DNA from 4 places in the Streptomyces sp. NPDC048434 genome. Region 4 is predicted to be linked to each of the others. Evidence: riboswitches for the same ligand, from Rfam matches in the RefSeq annotation. Region 4 holds a riboswitch; each other region holds the start of a gene.
What was found. A riboswitch is a leader RNA that binds a small molecule or an ion and turns the genes downstream of it on or off. The one in region 4 is predicted to bind cobalamin.
Positions count from the first base shown of each region.

Region 1 (6,877 bases), on a different contig from region 4:
ATTGGAACGCATCCAGGGCAAGGGCACCTTTGTCGCCAAGCCCAAGGTGTCCCAGGCACTGCAACTGACGTCCTATACGGAGGACATGCGGGCCCAGGGGCTGGAGCCCACCTCCCAGCTGCTGGACATCGGCTATGTCACCGCCGACGACCGGCTCGCCGGCCTGCTCGACATCACCACCGGCGGCCGGGTGCTGCGCATCGAACGGCTGCGACTGGCCAGCGGCGAGCCGATGGCCATCGAGATCACCCATCTGTCGGCGAAGCGCTTTCCCGCGCTCCGCCGCAACCTCGTCAAATACGCCTCCCTCTACACCGCGCTCGCCGAGGTCTACGACGTCCGCCTGGCGGAGGCCGAGGAGACCATCGAGACCTCGCTCGCCACCCCGCGCGAGGCCGGTCTGCTGGGCACGGACGTCGGCCTGCCGATGCTGATGCTCTCCCGGCACTCGCTCGACGCACAGGGGCAGCCGGTGGAGTGGGTGCGCTCGGTCTACCGGGGCGACCGCTACAAGTTCGTCGCCAGACTGCGCCGCCCCACGGACTGACCCGCCACCCCGGGGTACGGCGCGCCCCTCGACGCCCCCGCTTCCGTCACCGCCTGCCCTAAACCGGGATGAACCAGGCAATTGACCGCGCAGCGGGGGTGCCTCCGGGTGGATTCTTCATACCGATATGCGGACAGCTAGTGACGCGCGCCACGCCCCTGCCATAGATTTCCAGCCGATTACACAGGCAGCAGCCAGGGGACGGAGCCGCGGTCATGACACAGTCGGTCGAATCACCGGATCGCAGACAGGTGGTCACACCCACGCGGGTGATCGCCGGAGTCTGCCTGATCGCTCCGTTCGTGGCGATGCTGTGGGTGAGCTCGTACGCCAGGATCGAGCCGAAGCTCATCGGGATCCCGTTCTTCTACTGGTACCAGATGACGTGGGTGCTGATCTCGACCGTGCTCACGGTGATCGCGTACAAGCTGGTGCAGCGTGAGCAGCGCGCCCGCAAGGGCGGTGTGGGCCGGTGAATCTCACCACGACAGCGGCGAGCACCTCCGAGGCTCTCGCCGCCTCCTCGACCAAGGGCATCAACGGCGTGGCCCTCGCCGTCTTCATCTTCTTCTTCCTCGCCGTGACGGTCATGGGGTTCCTGGCCGCCCGCTGGCGCAAGGCCGACCAGTCCGCCAGCCTCGACGAATGGGGGCTGGGCGGCCGCAGCTTCGGCACCTGGGTGACATGGTTCCTGCTGGGCGGTGACCTCTACACCGCGTACACCTTCGTGGCCGTCCCGGCGGCGATCTACGCGGCGGGAGCGGCCGGCTTCTTCGCCGTGCCGTACACCATCCTGGTGTACCCCCTCATCTTCACCTTCCTCCCCCGCCTCTGGTCGGTCTCGCACAAGCACGGCTACGTCACCACCTCCGACTTCGTGCGCGGCCGCTTCGACTCCAAGGGCCTGTCGCTGGCCGTGGCGCTCACCGGCATCCTCGCCACGATGCCGTACATCGCGCTCCAACTGGTCGGCATCCAGGCCGTCCTGGACGTGATGGGCATCGGCGGCGGCGAGCACACCAACTGGTTCGTCAAGGACCTGCCGCTGCTGATCGCCTTCGCCGTGCTGGCCGCGTACACCTACTCCTCGGGTCTGCGGGCACCGGCGCTGATCGCGTTCGTCAAGGACGGGCTGATCTACCTCGTCATCACCGTCGCGATCATCTACATCCCGATCAAGCTGGGCGGCTTCGACGCGATCTTCGACACGGCCGGCAAGGCGCTCGCCCAGCCCGGCCCGGTCGCCGGCAAACCGCGTGGCGAGCTGATCAGCGGCCCCAACGCCCAATGGGGGTATGCGACCTTGGCGCTCGGCTCGGCGCTGGCGCTCTTCATGTACCCGCACTCGATCACCGCGACGCTGTCCTCGCGCAGCCGCAATGTGATCCGCCGCAACACCACCATCCTGCCGCTGTACTCCCTCATGCTGGGCCTGCTGGCGCTGCTCGGCTTCATGGCGATCAAGGCCGGCACGGACATCCAGGGCAACCCGCAGCTGGCCATCCCGCAGCTCTTCGAGGACATGTTCCCGAGCTGGTTCTCCGGCGTGGCGTTCGCCGCGATCGGCATCGGCGCGCTGGTGCCCGCGGCCATCATGTCCATCGCCGCGGCCAACCTCTTCACCCGCAACGTCTACAAGGACTTCCTCAAACAGGACGCCACTCCCGAGCAGGAGCACAAGGTCGCCAAGCTGGTCTCGCTGCTGGTGAAGGTCGGCGCGCTGGTCTTCGTCCTCACCATGGACAAGACGATCGCGATCAACTTCCAGCTGCTGGGCGGCATCTGGATCCTGCAGACCATGCCGTCCCTGGTCGGTGGCCTGTTCACCCGCTGGTTCCACCGCTGGGCACTGCTGGGCGGCTGGGCGGTCGGCATGCTCTACGGCACGCTCGCGGCATACGGCGTCGCCAGTCCGACCCAGGCCCACTTCGGCGGCTCCAGCAAGGAGATCCCGGGCATCGGTGAAATCGGCTACATCGGCCTGACCGCCTTCGTCCTGAACGTCGTCGTGACGGTCGTCCTGACCATCGTCCTCAAGGCCGTCAACGCCCCCGAAGGCACCGACGAAACCAGCCCCGCCGACTATGCGGCAGACGCCGGCGACGAGGGCGTCGCCGCCGAACTGCCCCCCGCCACGGCAGGCGCACCGGCCGGCCACTGAACCACCGGCCCGCACACGGCTACGGGCCGCCACGTCCCCCGGGGCGCGGCGGCCCGTAGCCGTTTCCTGCCCCAAGGCGCGGCCCGTGGCGGGCCGGCGAGCGCGGTCATGGAGCCCTCCCCTGCTGCGCCGGACGGGCCGGGTTGCGTGCCGCAGGCCAGGGGGGAAGCCACTGACAGGCACTGTGTGATCACTCACGACACACTAGATGTGGTGGTGCAAGTGAAGAGGCGCCACCACATGTATGCTCGACCTCGCTGTCGCCGCAGGGGAATCCGGTGGGAATCCGGAACTGTCCCGCAACGGTGTTGGAGCGGGCTCGGTCGGCCGAACAACGGCCCTGGCACGCGCCCGTGAAGTCCGAAGACCTGCCGACGGTACGCCCGCACCGCCATGGGTGCGGACGTCGATACGTCCGGGCCCCGAGGGTTGGGCCGGTGGACGCCGCGCGGTGTGCCCGCGCACCCCTGACCAACACGGGGTGCCGCATGCCCGCGTGCGCCCGTCGCGTCCCTCTCCTCCTGGCCCCCGCCGAGTGAGGGAGAGCACCACGTGACCATCGCGCCAACGGAGCCCGCGTCAGACGCCGAGGTCGTGCCGCCCGCGGTGGCCACGCCTGCCGGTCCCGCCGACGGCGGACCGGGCGAGGACGGTCCGGGCGTCGCCCTGTTGCGCACCCTGACCGACCTGACCGCGGACCTGACCGCGACCGACCCCGGCAAGGTGGCCGCCGCCGCCCTGCGCGGCCGGCACGCGGGCTCCGACGAGGCCGAACTGCGGTCGCTGGCCACGGACGCCGCCGCCGGTCTGATCGGTGACGAGCCGCAGTACTCCAAGCTCGCCGCGCGTCTGCTCACCCTTGCCATCGCGGAGGAGGCGGCCGGACAGGGGGCGGTCGCCTTCTCCGCCTCCGTCGAAACCGGCCACCGCGAGGGCCTGATCGCCGATGAGACCGCGGAGTTCGTACGGACCCACGCGGCCCGTCTGGACGCGCTGGTCGACAAGGCGCTGGCCGACGGTGCCGATGACCGGTTCGGCTACTTCGGACTGCGCACCCTGCACTCGCGCTACCTCCTGCGCCACCCCACCACCCGTCAGGTCATCGAGACCCCCCAGCACTTCCTGCTGCGGGTGGCCTGCGGCCTCGCCGAGGACCACAGCGAGCGCGCGCTGGACGAGGTCGCCGAGCTCTACCGCCTCACCAGCTCGCTGTCCTACCTCCCCTCCTCCCCCACCCTCTTCAACTCCGGTACCCGCCACCCGCAGATGTCGTCCTGCTATCTGCTGGACTCGCCGCTGGACGAGCTGGACTCGATCTACGACCGCTACCACCAGGTCGCGCGGCTCTCGAAGCACGCGGGCGGCATCGGCCTCTCCTACTCCCGCATCCGCGCCCGCGGTTCGCTGATCCGCGGCACCAACGGGCACTCCAACGGCATCGTGCCGTTCCTGCGCACCCTGGACGCCTCGGTCGCGGCCGTGAACCAGGGCGGCCGGCGCAAGGGCGCCGCCTGTGTCTACCTGGAGACCTGGCACGCCGACATCGAGGAGTTCCTGGAGCTGCGCGACAACACCGGTGAGGAGGCCCGCCGTACGCACAACCTGAACATCGCCCACTGGATCCCGGACGAGTTCATGCGCCGCGTGGAGGCGGACGCCGACTGGTCGCTGTTCTCGCCCTCGGACGCCCCGGAGCTGGTGGACCTGTGGGGCGACGCGTTCGACGCCGCCTACCGCAAGGCCGAGGCCGAGGGCCGGGCGCTCAAGCAGATCCCGGCCCGGGTGCTGTACTCCCGCATGATGCGCACCCTGGCGCAGACCGGCAACGGCTGGATGACGTTCAAGGACGCCGCCAACCGCACCGCCAACCAGACCGCCGAGCCCGGCCAGGTCGTGCACTCCTCCAACCTGTGCACCGAGATCCTGGAGGTGACGAACGACGGGGAGACCGCGGTCTGCAACCTGGGATCGGTGAACCTCGCCGCGCACCTGGGCGACGAGGCCGCCGGCTGGGAGGAGGCGATGGACTGGGAGCGGCTGGACGCCACGGTCCGTACCGCCGTCACCTTCCTCGACCGTGTGGTGGACATCAACTTCTACCCGACCGAGCAGGCCGGGACCTCCAACTCCCGCTGGCGCCCGGTGGGTCTGGGACTGATGGGCCTGCAGGACGTGTTCTTCCGGCTGCGGCTGCCCTTCGACTCGCCGGAGGCGCGGGAGCTGTCGACCCGGATCTCCGAGCGCATCATGCTCGCCGCCTACGAGGCGTCCGCCGACCTCGCCGAGCGGCACGGCCCGCACCCGGCGTGGTCCGCGACCCGCACCGCCCGTGGTGTGCTGCACCCGGACCACTACCCGAACGCCGAGCCCGGCTGGGCCGACCGCTGGGCGGCGCTGCGCTCCCGTATCGCCGTGACCGGCATGCGCAACTCCCTGCTGCTGGCGATCGCGCCGACCGCGACCATCGCCTCGATCGCGGGCGTGTACGAGTGCATCGAGCCGCAGGTCTCCAACCTCTTCAAGCGCGAGACGCTCTCCGGCGAGTTCCTCCAGGTCAACGCCTATCTGATCGAGGAGCTCAAGGCGCTGGGGCTGTGGGACGCGCGGACCCGGGACGCACTGCGCGAGGCCAGCGGCTCGGTGCAGGACGTCAGCTGGATCCCGGCGGAGATCCGTGCGCTGTACCGCACGGCGTGGGAGATCCCGCAGCGCGCCCTGATCGACATGGCCGCGGCCCGTACGCCCTACCTCGACCAGAGCCAGTCGCTGAACCTCTTCATGGCGTCGCCGACCATCGGCAAGCTCAGCTCGATGTACGCCTACGCCTGGAAGCGCGGCATCAAGACGACGTACTACCTGCGCTCCCGCCCGGCGACCCGGATCGCGCAGTCCGCGCGCGGCGGCGCCGCCACCACCGCCCCCGTACCGCAGCAGGCCACCGACCCCGAGGCGGTCGCCTGCTCCCTGGAAAACCCCGAGTCCTGCGAGGCCTGCCAGTAATGACCACCGAGACCAACGCCGCGGCCGCGCACACCGCCACCACCGGCACCAAGAACCTCCTGGACCCGGGCTTCGAGCTGACGCTGCGCCCGATGCGGTACCCGGACTTCTACGACCGCTACCGCGACGCGATCAAGAACACCTGGACCGTGGAGGAGGTCGACCTCCACTCCGACGTCGCCGACCTCGCCAAGCTCTCGCCGGGCGAGCAGCACATGATCGGCCGGCTGGTCGCGTTCTTCGCGACCGGTGACTCGATCGTCTCCAACAACCTGGTGCTGACGCTCTACAAGCACATCAACTCCCCCGAGGCGCGGCTGTACTTGAGCCGTCAGCTCTTCGAGGAGGCCGTGCACGTCCAGTTCTATCTGACGCTGCTGGACACCTATCTCCCCAACCCGGACGACCGCGCCGCCGCCTTTGCGGCCGTGGAGAACATCCCGTCCATCCGGGAGAAGGCCGAGTTCTGCTTCAAGTGGATGGACTCGGTCGAGAGCATCGACCGCCTGGAGTCCAGGGCCGACCGGCGCCGCTTCCTGCTGAACCTGATCTGCTTCGCGGCCTGCATCGAGGGGCTGTTCTTCTACGGCGCCTTCGCCTACGTGTACTGGTTCCGCTCGCGGGGCCTGCTGCACGGGCTGGCCACCGGCACCAACTGGGTCTTCCGCGACGAGTCCATGCACATGGAGTTCGCGTTCTCGGTGGTGGACACCGTCCGCCAGGAGGAGCCCGACCTCTTCGACGACAAGCTGGAGCAGCAGGTCACCGAGATGCTCAAGGAGGCCGTCGAGGCGGAGCTGCAGTTCGGCCGCGATCTGTGCGGTGACGGCCTGCCGGGCATGAACACCGACTCGATGCGCGAGTACCTCCAGTGCGTCGCCGACCAGCGGCTGCAGCGGCTCGGCTTCGCGCCGGTCTACGGCTCGGAGAACCCGTTCTCCTTCATGGAGCTGCAGAACGTCCAGGAGCTGACCAACTTCTTCGAGCGCCGGGCGTCCGCCTACCAGGTCGCCGTCGAGGGTTCGGTCTCCTTCGACGACGACTTCTAGGAACCCACCGCGGCCCCCTTCGGCCCGCCCACCTGCCATTGTGAGCGTTCTGTTACCTCGGCAACCGGAGTCAGAGCCGCCGCATCTAGCTGGGCATGAAGCGCACGAAGGGGCGTCGCC
Region 1 covers NZ_JBICXQ010000018.1:57,638-64,514, forward strand. The annotation lists gene ACGFWI_RS21750 (GntR family transcriptional regulator) at 1-547, shown strand, start outside; gene ACGFWI_RS21755 (DUF3311 domain-containing protein) at 763-1,023, shown strand; gene mctP (monocarboxylate uptake permease MctP) at 1,083-2,708, shown strand; cobalamin riboswitch at 2,936-3,099, shown strand; gene ACGFWI_RS21765 (ribonucleoside-diphosphate reductase subunit alpha) at 3,261-5,708, shown strand; gene ACGFWI_RS21770 (ribonucleotide-diphosphate reductase subunit beta) at 5,708-6,757, shown strand; gene ACGFWI_RS21775 (transglycosylase domain-containing protein) at 6,853-6,877, shown strand, end outside.
Region 1: it holds a riboswitch for cobalamin, as region 4 does, so the genes downstream of both, ACGFWI_RS21765 (ribonucleoside-diphosphate reductase subunit alpha) here and ACGFWI_RS24080 (prenyltransferase/squalene oxidase repeat-containing protein) in region 4, are expected to answer to the same signal.

Region 2 (6,877 bases), on a different contig from region 4:
CGCCGAACTCGAACACGCCGACGCCGGCACCCTGCGCACCCTCGCCTCTCCCGTCAAGCTGTCCGGCAACCCGGCGACCGTACGCACCCCGCCGCCCCGGCACGGGGAGCACACCGCGCAGATCCTGGCCGCCCTCGGCGTCGGTCCGCGGGAGTTGGCCGTTCTCCGCGCGCGAAAGGCCGCGAAGTGAACCCCGTGCCCGCATACGAACCCACCATCGGGACGTCCCGGTCCGGCGCGGTCGCCGAGATCCGTATCGGAGACGGCAGCCGGCGCAACGCCCTTCCCGGCCGGGCCTGGGCGCAGTTGGCCCGCCAGGTCAGGGAGCTCGGGGCGGGCCGGTCGCTGCGGGTGCTGGTGATCCGCGGGCATGGCGACACGTTCTGCGCGGGTTCGAACATGACCGACTGGGTGGATGCGGACGACGGATACGTCGAGGAGTCCTTCGCCCAGATGGAAGCGGCGTTCACCACGATCGAGGACTGTCCCGTTCCGGTGATCGCCGAGATCCGCGGTGTCGCCGCCGGTGCGGGATGCCAACTCGCCCTCGCCTGCGATCTGCGGCTCATGGCGGACAGCGCCCGGATCGGGATGCCGATCGCCCGGCTCGGCATCCTCGCCAGCCCTGCGTTCGCCGCCCGCATGGTCGCGCTGGCCGGGCCCGCCGCGACGCGGGAGTTGCTCTACACCGGCCGACTGGTCGACGCCCGCACCGCGGTGTCCCTCGGGCTCGCGGACGAGGGCGTGCCCGCGGACCAACTCGCCGCCCGCACCCGCGACCTCGCCGCCCGTATCGCCGAGCAGCCACCCGCGGCGATCCGGGCCGCCAAGCAGGCGGTGACCGCCGCGCTGGCACCACAGCGGAAGGCCGCCGCCGTCAATCCGCGGCCGGCGGTGGCGCGGTCCGACTTCGACCGGGCGATCGGCGCGTTCCTCGGGCGGCGATCGGACGCCGCACCGGTCCCGCCCGCCGCCTCCTGACCGCTGCCGGTCCGGGCGTCGGTCCGTGTGCCGGGGCATGTTGTCCGGCGTGGGGGTGCTGTGTATCGTCGGGACAGTGACTTGAAGTTTCAAGTAGTTCTGGGCGGTGCCCTCGCGGGCCGTCCCCGACATGCGAAAGAGCGCTCTCATGACGTCCCCCCTCAGCACTCTCGAGTCCGCCCGCATCGGCGCCTCGATGCGCCCCGCCCCCTCCTCGCACGGCTACGACACCGGGCTGCTCCTGCTGCGGATCGCGCTCGGACTGACCATGGCGGTCCACGGTGCCCAGAAGCTGCTCGGCTGGTTCGGCGGCCCGGGGCTGGACGGGACCGGGCAGTTCTTCACGATGAGCGGCTATCCGTCGGGCAGGACGATGGCCGTCGTCGCCGGTCTGAGCGAGACGCTCGGCGGGCTCGGGCTGGTGGTCGGGCTGCTCACGCCGCTCGCCGGTGCGGCGGTCGTCGGCACGATGATCAATGCCCTTGCCGTGAAGTGGGGCGGCGGCTTCTTCGCGCCCAAGGGCGTGGAGTACGAGCTGCTGCTGACCGCGGGTGCCGCGGCCCTGGCGCTGACCGGGCCCGGCCGCTACGCCATCGACCGCCTCCTGCCGGGCCTGCGCGCACACCGGCCGGTCCACGGCGTGGCCGCGCTGGTGCTGGGTGTGGTGCTGGCGGGCGCGGTTCTGCTGGTCCGGAAGTGACCCGGAAGTGAGCCGCTCCCCGCACTTCGGGCACCCGGGCCGAAAACGGCCGGATCCCGGCCGGAGGAATTCGGGCAGCGGCGGGGCGGGCGGGGTAGATCAGGAGTGGGGGAGGGCACGGCGGCCCCCGGCGGTGTCGTGGCAGGAGATCGGAGAGCAGGCTGCATGTCCGTACGACGTCTGAACCACGCGGTGCTCTACGTCCGTGATGTGGCGCGGTCGGTCGCTTTCTACACCGAGGCCCTCGGGCTCGCGGTGGGGATCGAGGTCCCGGGACGGGCCGCGTTCCTCGGCGCTCCCGGCTCACTCAACGATCATGATCTGGCGCTGTTCGCGGTGGGGCCGGATGCGCCGGGGCCCGAGGCCGGGCGGGTCGGGCTCTACCACCTGGCCTGGGAAATCGGCACGCTCGGTGAGCTGGTCGCGGCCCATGCGCAGCTCGTCGAGCGGGGCGCGCTGGTGGGGTCGAGTGATCACCTCGTCGCCAAGTCGCTGTACGCCAAGGACCCGGACGGCAATGAGTTCGAGGTGATGTGGCGGGTCCCGCGGGAGGACTGGCCCGGTTCGGACCAGCCGGAGCGGCTGCTGCCACTCGATCTGGCGGCGGCGCTGGAGCGCTGGGGGCCGGATCTGGTGACGGGTTCGGCGGCCGGTTCGGCCACCTGAAAGGGCGGCTGTGGCCCGACGCCGATACGGGCGCCGGGGACGTACGGGGCGCGTGCGGCTGACGCGCCTCAGGAGCCCGGCGCGGCCTGCTCCGCCGACCCCGTCTGTTCCGCCGCCTCCGTCCGCTGCGCCGACTTCGTTCGCTCCGCCCGCTCCGCCCAGCGCTTTTCGACGCCGGCCAGTCGCCAGTACGCCAGCGCCGCGGCCCACACCACCATGAACAGGCCGACGATGAGGAAGCCCGCATTGCCGAGGTCCAGGCCGGAAATCCAGCCGGTCAGCGGGTCGTTGAGGGCGAGCTTCTCGTGCAGCACGGTCACCAGCTCGATCGTGCCGATGAAGAAGGCGACGGCGATCGACAGGCCGGTGATGGTGAGGTTGTAGTAGACCTTGCGCACCGGGTTGGAGAACGCCCACTGGTAGGCGAAGTTCATGAAGGTGCCGTCGAGGGTGTCGAACAGGCTCATCCCGGCGGCGAAGAGCAGCGGCAGGCACAGCACGGCGTACCAGGGCAGGCCGGCCGCGGCGCCACTGCCGGCCATCACCATCAGGGTCACTTCGGTCGCGGTGTCGAAGCCGAGCCCGAAGAGGAAGCCGAGCGGGAACATCTGGCCGGGACGGGAGATCGAGCGGGTGAACCGTCCCAGGAAGCGGTTCATGAAGCCGCGCGCATTGAGGCGCTGTTCCAGCTCGGCCTCGTCGTAGTGGCCGTTGCGCATACCGCGGAAGACCCGCCAGATCCCCGTCAGGGCGATCAGGTTGAGGGCGGCGATGAGGTAGAGAAAGGTGCCCGAGATCGTGGTGCCGACCGTGCCCAGGATCTGGTGCGTACGGGACTCGTCGTTGAGCAGGGTGCCCGCGAGCTGGGCGCCGCCCGCCACCAGGGCCGCCATTGCGACGACCATGCTGGAGTGGCCGAGGGCGAACCAGAAGCCGACCGAGACGGGCCGCTTGCCGTCGGCCATCAGCTTGCGGGTGGTGTTGTCGATCGCGGCGATGTGGTCGGCGTCGAAGGCGTGCCGCATACCGAGGGTGTATGCGGTGATGCCGAGACCCACCCCGAAGACCTGGCTGCCCACCGCGTAGTGATGGGGCACCACGAGCAGGAAGAGCACGCCGAAGGCGATGAGATGCAGACCGGCTATGACGGCCATCAGGCCCGCGGTGCGGACGGTGTCCTGCCGGCGCCAGCGGAAGGCGGTGGAGGCAGGGGTGGGTCGGGTATCGGTGGACAGGACCATCCGGCGGTTACGCTCCAGCACCTCGTGGATCAGTTCGTGAGATGCCGTGGCCGGTCTCCTGGCTTACGGGTGCACGCGCCCGCCCCCGCCTTCCCGGCCGCGGCCAGTGGCGCCGCAGGCGCGCCGTGCGCCTGCGGAAGGGGCGGAAACTCCCCGATCACAGTGGCGAGGGCCGCTCCGGTCTGGGACCACAAGGTCCGTCACCGGCTTCCCGAACACCACGGCCCGGTCACTCTAACTGCCACCAGGGAGGGGTGAGGTGCACGGGGCTTGCCCGTGGCCCGGGAGGGAGCACTCCCCGGGCGCGGCCGGCCGTTCCACGGGGCGGTCGTTGCCACCGCGGCCGCCCTCGGAGCCGGTGGTCCCAGGGGCCGTGGTCCGCGGTGGGTCAGTGGTCCAGGGAGGAGAGGAAGGTGTGGAGTTCGCGGTCGAAGAGCGCGGTGTTCTCCAGATTGACCATATGGGCCGCCCCCGGTATCCGGACTCTTCGGGCGCCGGGAACGGTCAGCGCTATCGCATGGGCATTGGCGGAGATGTCACTGCTGTCGAGGTCGCCGTCGAACACGACCGTCGGCACCCGGATCTCGCCCAGGCGGCCCGCGGCGCCGACCTCAAGGGGCATACCGGCACCCGCACCCTCGGCATGCACCTCCACATTGGCCTCGGCCGAGGCGCGCATCCGCTCGCGGAATCCCGGGTGCACCGCGGACGGTTCGCGATGCGGTCCGTCCACCCACATCCGCAGGAAGTGCTCGACATACCGTTCCGCGCCGTCCGGTGTGCCGATCGCCGCCACCTGCGCCTTGATGTGCTCCAGGAGGAAGGGGTCGGTGAAGGCGCGGCCGCTGATGCCGGGGGAGGCCAGCGCGAGGGCCGTCACCCGCTCCGGGCGGGCTATGGCGGCGTCGAGCGCGACCCGCGCACCATGGGAGAGGCCGACGAGGACGGCGCCGGGAACATCGAGCGCGTCCAGCAGGGCACAGAGGTCGTCGTGGTTGGCGTAGTCCCCGGCCACGGTGGAGGACAGGCCGTGGCCGCGGAAGTCGTAACGGATCGCGCGCAGGCCGGAGTTCACCAGCCAGGCGAACTGCTCGTCCCACATGTGCTGGTCGAGCATGCCGCCGTGGAGCAGCACCACCGCGGGGCCCGAGCCGGCCGTCTCGTAGAACAGCTCACCGTCGTCGATCGGCACGAGCCCGTTGTCGATCTCGGACCAGGCGGTGATTCGTCGGGTCATCTTGCGGGCCGTCCTTTGTGTACCGGATGCGATGAACTGGGCGTGATGCCATTGTCGTCGCTATTGCCGCCGCTGCCGCAACTGCCGTGACTGCCGGTTTCCTCCGGTGTCATGTGTGAGTCGTTCGCCAGGTGGCGGAACTCCTCGCCGAGCCGGTCCAGTACACGCAGCGCGGTACGGACGTCCTCGGCGGACAGATCGGCCAGCCGCTGCCTCAGCTCCGCCGCCTCGCACTCCTGGACGCCGCGTATCGCTTCCGCGCCTTCGGCGGTGAGCCGGATCAGGGACGAGCGGCGGTGTGCGGGATTCGGGGCGGTCACGACCAGGCCCAGCTCCACGGCGTGGTTCACCCAGCGCTGCACCGGCTGCCGGTCGAGCCCCATCCCGCGCGCCAACTGCGGGACGGTGCGCGGGCCTTCGGTGCGCAGTGCGTCCAGCAGTGCGTGTTCGCCGGCGGTCATGCCCGTGCCCGCCAGCTCGCGCTCCACCGCGCGGACGACCGTGCGATGCAGCGGCCACAGGCGTCGGATGACGCCGTACAGCAGGTCGTCGGTGGTCGTCGGTTCGCCGTCACCGGCGACTTCGGTCTCTCCGGCACAGCCCTCAATGACACTCATGATGTCATGATGACATCGATGATGTCGTTTGGGGAGAGGGCTGCCGCGGAAAGGAGTTGAGGAGGCGGCCGGCGCGACGGGGCTCGTGCGGCCGGTGGAGTGGGATGAGAAAAGTGGGACGAGAAAAGTGGGACGAGAAAGGTGGACGGCGGATGAAGGTTGGTCTGTTGCGTGCGGTCGGGGCGGCCACGGCCGTGTACGGGGTGGCGGTGGCGGCGCTGCCCGATCTGCTGGCGCGGCCCTCGGGGCTGGTGGACGGCGAAGGGCGGACCGCGTCGGCGACCCGGACCGCACTGCGTCCGCTGGCCTGGCGGGATGCGGTGAGCGGACTGGCGATGACGCTGGCTCCGGAAGGCCCGGCGCTGCGTGCCGCCGCGTATGTGCGGATTGCGGCGGACTTAGGGGACGCCGTGCTGCTCGGTGCGACGCTGCCGGGCCGCGACCGGAAGCTGAAGGCGGTGGCGGTGTCCGTCGGGTGGGGCGCGCTGTCGGTGGCCGGACTGTTCGCCGGCCGGCGGGGGCGGGGGAGCGGGGTTATGCGCTCGGTGGAGGCGGGGCCTCTTCGGGTGCGAAGCTGATGACGAGGTCGGCGCGGTCACGAGTGGCCGCCACGACACGGGCGTTGGCCTCGTCCGAGGTGTGCACGAACCGCTCGGCGTCGGCGCGCGGACGCCCGAACCGCTCATGCCGGTCGACCAGCCGGCGGATCCGTTCCGGGGTGTCCAGCTCCACGTACCAGACCTCGTCGAGCAGCGCCCGGACCCGCGGCCACGGGGCGGAGTCGAGGAGGAGGTAGTTGCCCTCGGTGACGATGAGGGGAATGTGGGGCGCCACGGGGATGCTGCCGGCCACCGGCTCCTCGATACGGCGGTCGAAGGCCGGGGCGTAGACGGCGGTGTCCGGCTCCGGGGAGCGCAGGCGCGCCAGCAGTGCCGCGTATCCGGCCGGGTCGAAGGTGTCCGGCGCGCCCTTGCGGTCCGTACGGCCCAGACGGTGCAACTCCGCCTCGGCGAGATGGAAGCCGTCCATCGGGACGAGCGCCGCCTGTCCGGCCAGCTCCGCCACGAGGTGGGCGGCGAGGGTGGACTTGCCGGCGCCGGGCGGGCCGGTGATGCCGAGCAGCCGCCGTCGGCCGGGTGCCGCGGAGGCGGCGAGCCGACGGGCGCGGGAGAGGAGATGCCGGGGATCCATGGTGCGTCCATCGTGCCTGACGGGCGGGGCGCCTGCGGGATGCCCGCGGTCGGCGGCCGGGTACGGGGCGCAGGAGGCGGGCCGGGGCGGGGCGGGCCGGTCGGCTCGGCCGTGGTGCTGGTGGTACGGCCCCGAGGGCCACCGCGCCTCGGGGCCGGTCGGGGCGGAGCGGCGGGAAGGTCCTAGCGGGGGCCGGACGTACCCCGGTCCGCGGTGCCCAGGCGCCACAGGGAGGTGACCTCGG
Region 2 covers NZ_JBICXQ010000007.1:245,454-252,330, forward strand. The annotation lists gene ACGFWI_RS11260 (CaiB/BaiF CoA transferase family protein) at 1-190, shown strand, start outside; gene ACGFWI_RS11265 (enoyl-CoA hydratase/isomerase family protein) at 196-981, shown strand; gene ACGFWI_RS11270 (DoxX family protein) at 1,130-1,681, shown strand; gene ACGFWI_RS11275 (VOC family protein) at 1,847-2,347, shown strand; gene ACGFWI_RS11280 (HoxN/HupN/NixA family nickel/cobalt transporter) at 2,416-3,588, opposite strand; cobalamin riboswitch at 3,619-3,826, opposite strand; gene ACGFWI_RS11285 (alpha/beta fold hydrolase) at 3,977-4,825, opposite strand; gene ACGFWI_RS11290 (MarR family winged helix-turn-helix transcriptional regulator) at 4,822-5,442, opposite strand; gene ACGFWI_RS11295 (hypothetical protein) at 5,595-6,020, shown strand; gene ACGFWI_RS11300 (nucleoside/nucleotide kinase family protein) at 5,977-6,633, opposite strand; gene ACGFWI_RS11305 (methyltransferase) at 6,816-6,877, opposite strand, start outside.
Region 2: it holds a riboswitch for cobalamin, as region 4 does, so the genes downstream of both, ACGFWI_RS11280 (HoxN/HupN/NixA family nickel/cobalt transporter) here and ACGFWI_RS24080 (prenyltransferase/squalene oxidase repeat-containing protein) in region 4, are expected to answer to the same signal.

Region 3 (6,877 bases), on a different contig from region 4:
CAGGACGTTGACCAGGCCGCGCAGCGGGGAGCCGGAGGGACCGGCCGGAACGAAACCGCCGTTCAGCGCGTGCACCGCGTGGTCGATCTCGTCGGTGGTGGCGGCGAGGCGCGGGACGACCTGGCGGGCGGCGAAGTCGAGGATGTCGGCGACCGCGGCCGGGTGCCCCTCGGCGGTCCCGGCCACCGCCGCCGGGTCCCAGTCCGCGTCCTCCATCGCCTGGACCAGCGCGCGGGCCGTGGCCTCGGCCTCGTCGGCGGTCGTCCGGGTCGCGGCGGACTCGTCGAGACCGAGCGCCTCGCGCAGACCGGGCAGGGCGGACGTACCGCCCCAGATCTGGCGGGCGCGGAGGATGGACAGGACGAGGTTGACGCGGGCCTCGCCGGCCGGTGCGCCGCCCAGGACATGCAGACCGTCGCGGATCTGGGCGTCCTTGACCTCGCACAGCCAGCCGTCGACGTGCAGCAGGAAGTCGTCGAAGCCCTCGTCGTCCGGGCGGGCCTCCAGGCCCAGGTCGTGGTCGAGCCTGGCGGCCTGGATCAGCGTCCAGATCTGGGCGCGGATCGCGGGCAGCTTGGCCGGGTCCATGGCGGAGATGGCCGCGTACTCGTCGAGCAGCTGCTCCAGGCGCGCGATATCGCCGTAGGACTCGGCGCGGGCCATCGGCGGGACGAGGTGGTCGACGAGGGTGGCGTGGACCCGGCGCTTGGCCTGGGTGCCCTCGCCCGGGTCGTTGACCAGGAAGGGGTAGACGAGCGGGAGATCGCCGAGGGCGGCGTCCGGGCCGCAGGCCGCGGACAGCCCGGCGTTCTTGCCGGGCAGCCACTCCAGGTTGCCGTGCTTGCCCAGGTGGACCATGGCGTCCGCGCCGAATCCGCCGTCGTCGGCCGAGGCCGCGATCCAGCGGTACGCCGCCAAGTAGTGGTGCGAGGGCGGCAGATCGGGGTCGTGGTAGATCGCGATCGGGTTCTCGCCGAAGCCGCGCGGCGGCTGGATGAGGATGAGGAGATTGCCGCGGCGCAGGGCGGCCAGCACGATGTCGCCGTCGGGGTTGCGGCTGCGGTCGACGAACATCTCGCCGGGCGGCGGCCCCCAGTGCTGCTCGACGGAGTCCCGCAGTTCCTGCGGGAGCGTGGCGTACCAGCGCTTGTAGTCGGCGGCCGGGATACGGACCGGGTTGCGGGCGAGCTGCTCCTCGGTCAGCCACTCCTGGTCGTGGCCGCCGGCCTCGATGAGGGCGTAGATCAGCTCGTCGCCGTCGCCGGACACGAGGCCGGGAACCTCTTCGGTGCCGAAGTCATAGCCGTCGGCCTGCAGACGGCGCAGCAGCGCGACGGCGCTGGCGGGGGTGTCCAGGCCGACCGCGTTGCCGATCCGGGAGTGCTTGGTCGGGTACGCGGACAGCACCAGGGCGAGGCGCTTCTCGGCGGCCGGGATGTGGCGCAGCCGGGCATGCCGGACGGCGATGCCGGCGACCCGGGCGGCGCGCTCGGCGTCGGCGACGTACACCGGCAGACCGTCCTCGTCGACCTCCTTGAAGGAGAACGGAACGGTGATCAGCCGGCCGTCGAACTCGGGGACGGCGATCTGCGAGGCGGCGTCCAGCGGCGACAGCCCCTCGTCGCTCTCCTCCCAGGCACTGCGCGGCCCGGTCAGGCACAGGGCCTGCAGGATCGGAACGTCGAGGGCGGCCAGCGCGCCCGCGTCCCAGGACTCGTCATCGCCGCCGGCGGAGGCCTCGGCGGGCTTGCTGCCGCCCGCGGCGAGGACCGTGGTGACCAGGGTGTCGGCGGCCCGCAGCTCCTCGATCAGCTCCGGCTCGGGGGCACGGAGGGAAGCGACGAAGAGCGGGCGGGCACGGCCGCCCGCCGCCTCGATCTGCTCGCACAGGGTCCGTACGAAGCCGGTGTTGCCGCTCATGTGGTGGGCGCGGTAGTAGAGCACGGCGATCAGCGGGCCGGTCTCGTTGCGGGCTTCCCACTCCAGCGGGCCCCAGCTGGGGGCGGGCGCGGGCGGCTCGAAGCCATGACCGGTCAGCAGCACCGTGTCGGAGAGGAAGCGGGCGAGCTGGTCGAGATTGGCGGGCCCGCCGTGCGCGAGGTAGGCGTGCGCCTCGGCCGCGATGCCGACCGGGACCGTGGACTGCTCCATGAGCTGGGCGTCGGGGGCCTGTTCACCGGTGAGCACGACGACCGGCCGGTGCTGGTCCTCGGCGAGCAGCACCTCCAGGCCCTCCTCCCAGGCCCGGATCCCGCCGAGGAGACGCACGACGACGAGGTCGCAGCCCTCCAGCAGTGCGGGCAGCTCGGCGACGTCGAGACGGGCGGGGTTGGCGAGCCGGTACGGCACGGGACCCGTGGCCGCGCGGGCACTGAGCAGGTCGGTGTCGGAGGTCGACAGCAGCAGAAGCATGCGAGCGCAGGCCTTCCTCGGGGTGTCCGCGCCCCGGGTGGTCGTAAGGACGGCGGGAGTTCCTGGCTCGCCCGGCAGGCCGGGTTCACAGTGGCGGGACCGCGCCGGATTCTCACCGGGCTTCCTCCCTAGGGCCGTAGGACCCTGCGCCGTCGCTGGCGTCGGCGGGCCAGCCGACCCACCGACCTGCATAGTAAGGGCTGTGGCCGGGCGAGGTAAGCGGGCCTCCTGGCAGGCCGCGGCGGGACGGGGGCGTGCACGCGGCGGGCCGGGTGCATGGCCGGATCCGGCCCGGATCGGCGCCCACCCCCGTGGGTATGCTCGCGGCCATGCCGCCCTCCCCCTCGACACGGCCGCAGGCCGCCGCACCGCCTCTGCGCGACCGCGGTGACGCCTGCCCGGGAGCGCTGCGGCTGCATACGGCCGCCGACGGCAATCTCGCCCGTATCCGGGTACCCGCCGGAGATTTGACGGCCCGTCAGGCCACTGTCCTGGCCAACGCCGCGGAACTGCTCGGCGACGGCCACCTCTCCCTCACCTCCCGCGGCAACGCCGAGCTCCGCGGCCTTGCGGAGGACTGCGGCGCCCGGCTCGCCGGTCTGCTGCGCGACGCCGGTCTGCTGCCCTCCGAGCGCCACGAACGCATCCGCAACATCCTCGCCTCCCCGCTGGCCGGACTGGACCGGCACACCCCTTCTGACGTGCGACGGTGGGCCCGTGAGCTGGACGCACTGCTCTGTGCGAGCGAGTCAGCGACCGCCCTCTCCGGCCGTTTCCTGTTCGTTGTGGACGACGGACGGGGCGATGTGGCGGCGCTCGGCGGAGATGTGAGCTTGCTCGCAGAACCGGACGGGGACCGGACCGGACCGGCGGGCAGCGCCCTGCTGCGGGTCGGCGACGATCCGGCGGCGCTGCGGATCGCCGGCCCGGACGTACCGCGCGCCGCGCTCACCGCCGCCGAGGCCTTCCTGACCGCCGCCGGGGCGAGCGGCAGCGGCGCCTGGCGGGTCCGCGAACTCCCGGACGGGCACGGGCTGAGCGCCCTGGACGTGGCCGACGCGCTGCGGTCGGCGGGCATCGGGGCCGCGTACGTGCCCGAGGCTCCCGCACCCGGAACCCGCACCTCCCCGCCGTATGCGGACTCCTCCGCCCCCGGCATCGTCGAGGGCCCCGACGGCGACCGGGCGCTCTCGGTCCTGGCGCCGCTGGGCCGGCTGTCGGTGGCCCAATGGCGGCTGCTGACCGCGATCGCCGCCGACGACGGCGCCGGCGCACTGCGCCTCACCCCGTGGCGCGGCATCGTCCTGCCCGGACTGCCGGCCGCCGCGGCACCCGGCCGGCTGGCGGAGCTCACCACCGCCGGACTGATCACCGACCCGGCCTCCCCCTGGCACCGCCTGGGCGCCTGTACGGGCCGCCCCGGCTGTGCCAAGTCCCTCACCGACGTACGCGCCGACGCCACGGCCGCCGTCGCCGCCGGCACAGCCGTCCCGGACGAAGCACCCACCGGCCCGCCTCCCGAGGGTGTCCCCGTGTACTGGTCGGGCTGCGCACGCCGCTGCGGTCACCCGCACGGCACCTGGGTCGACGTGCTGGCCACGGCGGAGGGCTACCGGGTAGCACTGGTACGTCCGGACACCGCACCGGACACCGCACACACCGCGGCGGCCCCGCCCCCGGCCCCATGAACCGCCCCGAAGCCCCATGCCCCACCCCATGAATCACCCGAGTCCCCCGATCCCCCCGAGCCCTCCCGCACCCGACAACCCCGAGGCCACAGTGACCGCGTTCGACTACGAGAAGGACGGTGCGGCGATCTACCGCCAGTCCTTCGCCACCATCCGCGCCGAGGCGGACCTCGCCGGGCTGCCCGCCGACGTCAGCCAGGTCGCGGTCCGGATGATCCACGCCTGCGGCATGGTCGACCTGGTACGCGATCTGGCCTTCACCCCCGACGTGGTGGCAGCCGCCCGCAAGGCGCTGCACGCCGGTGCGCCGATCCTCTGCGACGCCAACATGGTCGCCAGCGGCGTCACCCGTAAGCGGCTGCCGGCCGGCAACGAGGTGCTGTGCACCCTCGCCGACCCGTCGGTCGCGGACCTGGCCGCCCGGAGGGGGACCACCCGCAGCGCCGCGGCCCTGGAGCTGTGGCGGGACCGGCTGGAAGGCGCCGTGGTCGCGTTCGGCAACGCCCCCACCGCCCTCTTCCGGTTCCTCGAAATGATCGAGGAAGGCGCGCCCCGCCCGGCCGCCGTCATCGGCATACCCGTGGGCTTCATCGGCGCCGCCGAGTCCAAGGACGCGCTGATCGCCCATCCGTCGAAGCTGGACCACATCGTGGTGCGCGGACGCCGGGGCGGCAGCGCCATGGCCGCGGCCGCGATCAACGCCATGGCAAGCGAGGAAGAGTAAGCGTGAGCGAGCAGCAGGCAACCGGTGACGGCAGCGTCGCGACGACGGCCGGCCCCGGCCGCCTTTACGGGGTCGGTCTCGGCCCCGGCGACCCGTCCCTCATGACGGTCCGGGCGGTCGACGTCATCGCCGGCGCCGACGTCATCGCGTACCACAGCGCCCGGCACGGACGCTCGATCGCGCGCTCCATCGCCGCCGAGCATCTGCGCGCCGACCACATCGAGGAGGCGCTGGTCTACCCGGTCACCACCGAGTCGACCGACCATCCCGGCGGCTACCGGGGCGCCCTGGACGAGTTCTACGAGTCCGCGGCCGCCCGCCTCACCGTCCACCTCGACGCCGGCCGCACCGTCGCCGTCATCTCCGAGGGCGACCCGCTCTTCTACGGCTCCTACCAGCACATGCACAAGCGGCTGGCCCACCGCTACCCGACCGAGGTCATCCCCGGCGTCACCTCCATCAGCGCCGCCGCGGCCCGCCTGGGCAAGCCGCTCGCCGAGGCCGACGAGGTCCTGACGATCCTCCCCGGCACGCTCCCGGAGGAGGAACTGACCGCCCGTCTGGCCTCGACCGACACCGCCGTCGTCATGAAGCTCGGCCGCACCTTCCCCACCGTCCGCCGCGCCATGGAACGCGCCGGCCGCCTGCCGGAGGCCCACTACGTCGAGCGCGCCACCATGCCCGGCGAGCGCACGCGGAAGCTGGCGGACATCGACGCGGAGACGGTCCCGTACTTCTCGGTCAGCGTCGTGCCGAGCCGTATCGCGGACGTTCCGCCGCCGGCGATGGCCACACGCGCCGAGGGTGAGGTGGCCGCGCAGCCCGGCAGCAGCACCGGCGAGTCCACGTCGGCCGACGGTCCCGGCGAGGTAGCCGCATCGCCGGACAGCACCGACGAGTTGGCCGCGTCACTCGACGAGCCCGGCGAGGTGGTCGTCGTCGGCACCGGCCCGGCCGGCCCGCTCTGGCTGACCCCCGAATCCCGTGGCGCCCTGGCCGCCGCCGAAGACCTCGTCGGCTACACCACCTACCTGGACCGCGTCCCGGTACGTCCCGGCCAGCGCCGCCACGCCTCTGACAACAAGGTCGAGTCCGAACGCGCCGAACTCGCCCTCGACCTGGCCCGGCGCGGCCGTCGGGTGGCCGTGGTCTCCGGCGGCGACCCGGGCATCTTCGCCATGGCCACCGCCGTCCTGGAGGTCGCCTCCCAGGACCCGTACCGCGCCATCCCCGTACGCGTCCTCCCGGGCGTCACCGCCGCCAACGCCGCCGCCGCCCGCGCCGGCGCCCCCCTCGGCCACGACTACGCGGTCATCTCCCTCTCCGACCGCCTCAAGCCCTGGGAAGTCATCGCCGAACGCCTCCACGCGGCCGCGGGCGCCGATCTGGCCCTGGCCCTGTACAACCCCGGCTCCCGCAGCCGTACGTGGCAGGTCGGCAAGGCCCGCGAACTCCTCCTGGAACACCGCGCGCCCGACACCCCGGTCATCCTCGCCCGCGACATCGGCGGCCCCGGGGAATCCGTCCGCACCGTCCACCTGGCCGACCTGGACCCGCTCCAGGTCGACATGCGCACGCTCCTGATCGTCGGCTCGTCCCAGACCCAGGCGGTACGGCGCGACGACGGGACCGAGGTGGTGTGGACGCCGCGGAGGTATCCGGAGGGGTGAGCCGGGGCTTTCCGAGCCCTGCCGGCCTCAGCGAGTGGGGGATGCATCCCCCTGCCCACGGATCTCAGACCTCCGAAGAGACCGTGATGAGGATCAGGCCCGAGAGTCCCGTCACCGCCCGGATCGAGTCCGCGAACACCTCGGTCGTCCACGCGGCCACATCCGTGGACCACTCCCGCACGCCGCAGCGGAAGGCGAGCGCCCGGCGCAAGCCCTCGGCCTGCACCTCCCCGGCGAGAGGACCGGCGAGCCCCGGAGTCGTCGTGCCGGCGGGCTTGAAGACCTCCACCGTCATGTGCTGATACGTGCGTTCAAGTGCCGCTTCGCGGATCTCGGCGGCCCGTGCGGCGAGGTTGGCCGACGGCAGGGCGGACACGGTGACC
Region 3 covers NZ_JBICXQ010000023.1:92,839-99,715, forward strand. The annotation lists gene cobN (cobaltochelatase subunit CobN) at 1-2,412, opposite strand, end outside; cobalamin riboswitch at 2,450-2,575, opposite strand; gene cobG (precorrin-3B synthase) at 2,742-4,100, shown strand; gene ACGFWI_RS25920 (precorrin-8X methylmutase) at 4,192-4,824, shown strand; gene ACGFWI_RS25925 (precorrin-2 C(20)-methyltransferase) at 4,827-6,494, shown strand; gene ACGFWI_RS25930 (hypothetical protein) at 6,559-6,877, opposite strand, start outside.
Region 3: it holds a riboswitch for cobalamin, as region 4 does, so the genes downstream of both, cobN (cobaltochelatase subunit CobN) here and ACGFWI_RS24080 (prenyltransferase/squalene oxidase repeat-containing protein) in region 4, are expected to answer to the same signal.

Region 4 (6,877 bases):
GCGCATCCGTACGGCGGGCCGCGACGACATAGCCGGCCACGCCCACCAGCAGTCCCAGCAGCAGGGGATCGGTGGTGCGGGAGGCCGCGGTGGCCAGGCCGAGCGCCCACAGCCACCAGGCGCCGGCATGCAGCGCGGTGGTACGGGTCGCCTGCGGGGCGCTCATCCGCGTCGGCGGCGCGCTTGCCACACCGCCGCTGCGCCCAGTACGACGACGGCCGCGACACCGCCGACCAGCCCGGCGGACGGGCCGCCGTCGCCCCCGCCGCTCGCGTCCCCGTCCGCCGCCGCGCCCGAAGACGCAGAAGCGGACGACGCGGGCTCCTTCGCCCCCTTCACCGGGTCCGCACACCCCGACGTCGGGTAACCGGCGATGGCGCACAACAAGGCGTTGGGGTCATAGCGCAGTGACCGGGCGACCGCTGCCAGCGCCTCCCCCGCCGAGGCGTCCTCGGACACCTGGGCACACTCCGTCCTGGCCTTCGGCGGCCGCTCGCCGCCGGGTGCGTCCGCCGCGGTCCCGAAATCGATGACGATGCCGACCCGCTTGCGGCCGTCCTTCGCCGGGGTGCCGTGGCAGATCGCGTCGAAGCCGGCGGCCGCCCGGGGCTTGCCGGCCGCGGCGGAGTCGGCGCTGACGGCGAAGCGGAAGCCCTCCACCGCACCGTCGGCCGGCCGCAGCGTGGCCGGCCCCTCGGTGGCGTACGCCCAGGAACTGCCCGTGCCGTGCCAGAAGGACCAGTAGCGGTACTCCTGCGCCTGGGCGGGCCCGGTGGCCAGACCGGTGACCGCACCGGCCAGCAGCACGGCGCCGGCGATCCTGGTGCGCCGCATCAGAGCCGGCTCTTCCTACGGCTGCTCAGCAGGAAGCCGATGCCGGCACCGATGGCGAGGCCGATGCCGATGATCCACGGCAGGCCCAGGCCGCCCTCGTCCTTGGAGCCGTCGGCGTCCTTCTTCGCCGCGGCGGCCGGCTCGGGGCCGGTGGCGTTGAGCGCGGCCACCAGATCGGTGCCGCCGAAGGAGCGCGGGTCGGTACCGGTGGCGTGCGCGGCCAGCACCAGCTGGGCGTACGCGGCGGGGCCGTTCTGCTTGGCCCAGTCCGCCGAATTCTTCTCCAGCCACTTCAGCGGCTTCGCGGCATCGGCGCCGTGCCGGCCGGCCGCCAGCGCCACCACGGCGTCGGCGGTGTTGCCGACGTCGGGCTGCTTCTCCGCGCCCGGCATCGCGGAGAGCAGATGCTGTCCGTTCTTGTCGAGCTGCGCGACGAGGTAGCCGTCGCCGCCCGCCGCGGCCTGCGCCGGATCGCTGCTGCCCGCCTTCTTGCCTTCGCCGTCCTTACAGCTCAGCGGCTTGACGGGGGCGTTTGCTCCCTTGCCGGCCGGCTCGACGACAAAGCCCTTGCCGAGCGCTCCGGTCGCGGCGGCCGCGGTGGCATCGGCGTTCGGGGCCGCGCCCTTGAGCTGGAAGGTGAACGCGCCGCGCGCGTCCTCCTTCGCCTCGCAGCCCAGCCGGAAGGTGAGCAGCCCGTCGTAGGGGGTCTTGCCACCCTTCTTCGATGTCACGGACCGCGGCTTCTCGCCCGCCGCCGCGAGCGCGCCGATGACCACGGAGGTGGAGTTGGCATCGCTGGCCGAGCCGGCCATCGAGCTCCAGCCACCGTCGTCGTTCTGCACCGACTTCAGCCAGCTCACGGCCTTCTGCACGGCGTCCCCGTGCCCGCCCAGCGCGGCCAGCGCCTGCACCGCGGCGGCCGTCTGGTTGGTGTCCCGCATGGTCTTGGCGTCGCAGGGCTTGCCCGGCTCGGCCCGGAAGGCGGTGAACGAGCCGTCGGCGCACTGCTGCCCGGCCAGCCACTTCACGGCGGATGCCGCGGGGCGTATGCCCACGGTGTCCTGGGCCAGCAGCGCGAGCGACTGCCGCCAGACCCCGTCGTACTGCGGGTCCTTGGTGCCGTACAGCCCGTCGGGCAGCTTCTTGGGGGATGCGGGCGGGGAGTCCGCGTTCGCGGCGGGGGCAGCGGCCGCGCCCAGCACCACCGCGGCCGCCAGCGCCGTGGCGGCGCGGCGCGCCAGCAAGGCGACGGAATGCGGCAAAGGGGCCTGGTGAGCCATGGAAGCCATGGGGGCCATCGGGTCGGTGCCTCTCGGGTCGGGTCGCGGCGATGCTACGCAGCCGCGCTCGGCCGGCCGGCCGAGCGCCGATCCATGAATCGGGCGCGGTGGCACCGGGCTCAGCTCCGTATACCTCGACGGTGCCGCGCACCGGCCGTCCGCACGGGCGGGCGGTTCCGGTGGCGGGAGCCTTGGTCGTGCCCCCTCGGGTGTTCCGGCTCGTACGGCCCTCCGCGCCCGGCCAGGTGCGCGGTGCGGGCAGGCCGTCCTCACGGTTGCGGGTCAGCGCCGGATTTCCACCGGCTTCCCCCGATCGGGTACGGATGAAGTTGTCCCGCACACCTTAACCGGCCCCCGCCCGCCACTCGCTCGCCCGTACGAGCCGGAACTGCGCGGGGGAGAGCGCCGGGCAGGAATCGGCCGCGGGCCGGGGAGGGCGCCGGGCGGAATCCGGCCGTGGGCCCACCGCGGACCGGCCGTGGGCCGTGCGGCAACCGGCCGCCGCCTCGTCGAGGTCCCTCCCACGGTCCATGGCCCGAGGGCCCGCCCCTCCCTCACACCGCCTGGTACCGCACCGGACCGGCCCCCGGCACCCGCTCCGCCTGTCCCTGCTTCACCAGACGGCGCAGATGGGCCTCGGCCTCCGAGACGGCGATATTGCGCGAGGCGTACGGGATTTGCTCCCAGGGGCGGTTCCACTCCATGGCCATGGCCAGCTGCCAGGGAGTGCGGGGTTCGCGCAGCAGGGCCCTCAGCTGGGAGAGCCGCGCCTCGTGGTGGGCGATGAGCTCGCGTACGCGTCCGCCGGCGTCGGTGAAGGCGTGCTGGTGGGCGGGCAGCACCTCGGCGGGGGCGAGCCGGCCCACGCGTTGGAGGGAGTCGAGATAGTCGCCCAGGGGATCGTGGAGGTCCCTCACGCTCTCACCCTCGTTCGAGGGGGGACGCCCCTCGCCCTCCGGGTCCTCGTACAGACCGATGTGCGGGGTGATGCCGGGGAGGAGATGGTCGCCGGAGAAGAGCCGGCCGAAGCCGGGGGCCTGCCCCGAGGGGTGCTCCTCCTCCAGATGGAGGCACACATGACCCGGGGTGTGCCCCGGTGTCCAGATGGCGCGCACCCGGCGCCCCGGCAGATCGAGCAGTTCGCCGGGGCTGATGTCGCGGTCCGGCAGCGCGGCTCCCTGTCCGGGCAGCTTCCGGCTCCGCCCCTGGGCGCGCGCCTCCCGCAGCGGTGCCAGATGTTCGTCCGGTGCGCCCGCCGTCGCGAGCCTGGCGGTCAGGTGGTCGAGCCACCGGCCCGGTTCCGCCTCGCGGGTGCGGCGGACCACGTCGGTATCCGCGGCGTGCATCGCGATCCAGGCGCCGGAGGCCTCCCGCACCTTGGCCGAGAGGCCGTGGTGGTCGGGGTGATGGTGGGTGATCAGGACGCCGTGGAGATCGGCGAGGGCGAAGCCGCAGGCACTGACGCCGGCGACGAGGGTGTCCCAGGAGTCCGGGTCGTCCCAGCCGGTGTCGATGAGCACCGGCCCGCGGTCGGTCTCCAGGAGGTGGACGAGGGTGTGGCCGAGCGGGTTGTCCGGGATCGGGACGGCGATGCTCCACACCCCGCCCTTGTGGTCGGTCACCTGTGGCGTCATCCGGTCCCCTCTCGGTGTGGCATACACCCGGTACCGGCTTCACTATAACTAGAACTGGTTTCAATGCGGAGGGAAGTGACCTTCGTTCCGGCGGAGTTGGGATTCGGCCCGCGCCGTGGACTCCTGCAACTAGAACTGGTATCAGTTCCTGTTGCGGTGAGCGATGCTGATGCAGCATCAGGAGCCACCCAAGGGGCAGCCAGGAGACCGCTCAGGGACCCTCAGGACCCCTCAGGGATTGTCGGACAGGCGGCCAACCCGCAGGAGGCGGCAGCGATGAGCGACCTCGTCGAGCACGGAAAGCTCTACATAGGCGGTGAGTGGGTCGATCCGGCCGGCCGGGACACGATCGAGGTCGTCTCGCCCCACACCGAACAGGTCATCGGCCGGGTGCCGCACGCCTCACGGGCCGATGTCGACCGTGCGGTGGCCGCGGCCCGTACGTCCTTCGAGTCCGGGGTGTGGGCGAACGCCCCGTTGGCGGACCGGATCGCGGTGGTGACCCGTATCAAGGACGGCTTCGCGGCCCGCAGCGAGGAGATCGCCAAGGTCATCAGCTCCGAGAACGGCACGCCCTTCACCTCCGGCGTCATGGTGCAGTCACTGGCGGCGATGCTGGTGTGGGACGCGGCGCTGACCGTGGCCCGCGACTTTCCGTTCGAGGAGCGGCGGGACGGGGTGCTGGGTCCGCTGCTGGTGCGGCGGGAGCCGGCCGGGGTGGTCGCGGCCGTGGTGCCGTGGAATGTCCCGCAGTTCACCGCCGCCGCCAAGCTCGCACCGGCGCTGCTGGCCGGCTGCTCGGTGGTGCTCAAGGTGTCGCCGGAGACCCCGCTGGACGCGTATCTGCTCGCGGAGATCGCGGCCGAGGCCGGGCTGCCGGCGGGGGTGCTGTCGATCCTCCCGGCGGACCGCGAGGTGAGCGAGTACCTGGTCGGGCACCCGGGCGTGGACAAGGTGTCGTTCACCGGCTCGGTGGCGGCGGGTAAACGGGTCATGGAGGTCGCGGCCCGGAACCTCAGCCGGGTCACGCTGGAGCTGGGCGGGAAGTCCGCTGCGGTGATCCTGCCGGACGCGGATCTGGACGCGGCGGTGGCCGGCATCGTGCCGTTCGCCTGGATGATCAACGGCCAGGCGTGTGTGGCCCAGACGCGGATCCTCGCACCGCGCAGCCACTACGACGAGATCGCCGAACGGTTCAGCGCGGCGGCGTCCGCGCTCACCGTCGGCGACCCGCTGGATCCGGCCACCGAACTCGGCCCGCTGGTCGCCCGCCGTCAGCAGCAGCGCTCGCTGGACTACATCGCGCTCGGGCGGCAGGAGGGCGCCAAGGTCCTCACCGGCGGCGGCCGGCCCGAGGGGCAGCCGACGGGCTGGTATGTCGAGCCGACCCTCTTCGGCGAGGTCGCCAACTCCATGCGGATCGCCCGCGAGGAGATCTTCGGCCCGGTCATCTGTCTGCTGCCGTACGACGACGAGGCCGAGGCGGTACGGATCGCCAACGACTCCGACTACGGGCTCTCCGGCTCGGTGTGGACGGCCGACGTCGAGCACGGCATCGACCTCGCCCGGCAGGTCCGCACCGGTACGTACTCGGTGAACACCTTCAGCATCGACATGCTCGGCCCGTTCGGTGGCTACAAGAACTCCGGCATCGGGCGGGAGTTCGGGCCGGAGGGCTTCGGTGCATACATGGAGCACAAGATGATCCATCTGCCGGCGGGTGCCTGATGGGGGACCGCTGGCGGGTGGAGGTGGACCGGAGCGTCTGCATCGGGTCCGGGATGTGCGTCGGCGCGGCGCCGGACGGCTTCCGGCTGGACACGGCCCGGCAGTCGCACCCGGTGGCACCGGAGACCGATACCGACGAGGGCGTACTGGCGGCGGCCGAGGGGTGTCCCGTGGAGGCCATCACCCTGACCGTGGCCGACAGCGGCGAGGCGGTCTTCCCGCCGGAGGAGTGAGCGGGCCCGGGGGTGTGGGGTACGGGGCGGCGGGAGCCCCGTAGGGGGTGTGGGGTGGTGGTCCCGTAGGGGGCCGGTGGGCCCCTTGCGGGCCAACTACCCGTGCCCGCACGGGAGTTAACGGCGGGCCCCCGCGATTCACTCATTTGTGCGGCAGCCGGCACGGATCACTCAACGGTCCGCTCAACAACCCCGTCCCGGCGCCCCGTCCCGGCGCCCCGTCCCGGCGGCCCACCCAACAGGCCATCCAGCAGCCCATCGAGCGGCCCATCCGGCGGCGTCAGCGCTCCGTCCCGGGTGCCGTGAGGTCGATCAGGCGGCACACCGTCTCGATGTCTATCTTCACCTGGGCGATCGAGGCCCGCCCCGACAGCCAGGTGATCAGCGCCGAGTGCCAGGTGTGCTCGATGACCCGGACCGCGGAGAGCTGTTCGGGGGTCGCGGGGCCGTCCAGCCCCATCGCGTCGAGGATGATCGCGGTGGTCAGCCGGGAGACGGTGTCGACCTCGGGGCTGACGGAGCGGTCGGCGAAGGTCAGCGCGCGCACCATCGCGTCCGCGAGATGCGGCTCGCGCTGCAGTGCGCGAAACGCGCGCATCAGGGTCTGGGCGACCCGGGCACCCGGGTCCTGCTCCGACGGGGGGCGCTTGCGCAGCGTTTCGTGCATGTGCTGGAGCTGGTCCTGCATGGTGGCGACCAGCAGATGCACCTTGGAGGGGAAGTAGCGGTAGAGGGTGCCGAGCGCGACGCCCGAGGACTCGGCGACCTCGCGCATCTGCACGGCGTCGAAGCCACCACGGGACGCCAGCTTGGCGCTGGTGTGCAGGATGCGGCGGCGCCGAGCCTCCTGACGCTCGGTCAGGGGAGGACTCGCGGGAAGCGTCGGCCTGGCCGCCTTGGATTCCGTAGTCATATTTCCCATTCCGTGGCATTCCGTCCGCGATGCGGTGAGTGCCGGTGGTGTGATCGGCACAGCATGGCAGGGGGGCGGGTGGTGGCGCGAATCACCTGGTGCGGCTCTTTTCGCATCGTTCTCGGCCGGTAGATTCGAAGCTCGCTGAACTGACCAGTAGCCAATCAGTTCTGAAACTTGTTCTAGATTACCGCCAGCGGTTACGCTCCGGCGAAAGTCCAGTGAGAAGGGGGCCGAGCGTGACCGCAGAGGCCG
Region 4 covers NZ_JBICXQ010000021.1:10,160-17,036, forward strand. The annotation lists gene ACGFWI_RS24070 (CbiQ family ECF transporter T component) at 1-166, opposite strand, end outside; gene ACGFWI_RS24075 (SCO2322 family protein) at 163-834, opposite strand; gene ACGFWI_RS24080 (prenyltransferase/squalene oxidase repeat-containing protein) at 834-2,132, opposite strand; cobalamin riboswitch at 2,301-2,461, opposite strand; gene ACGFWI_RS24085 (MBL fold metallo-hydrolase) at 2,669-3,748, opposite strand; gene ACGFWI_RS24090 (aldehyde dehydrogenase) at 4,025-5,476, shown strand; gene ACGFWI_RS24095 (ferredoxin) at 5,476-5,709, shown strand; gene ACGFWI_RS24100 (TetR family transcriptional regulator) at 5,990-6,622, opposite strand; gene ACGFWI_RS24105 (glycosyltransferase family 4 protein) at 6,862-6,877, shown strand, end outside.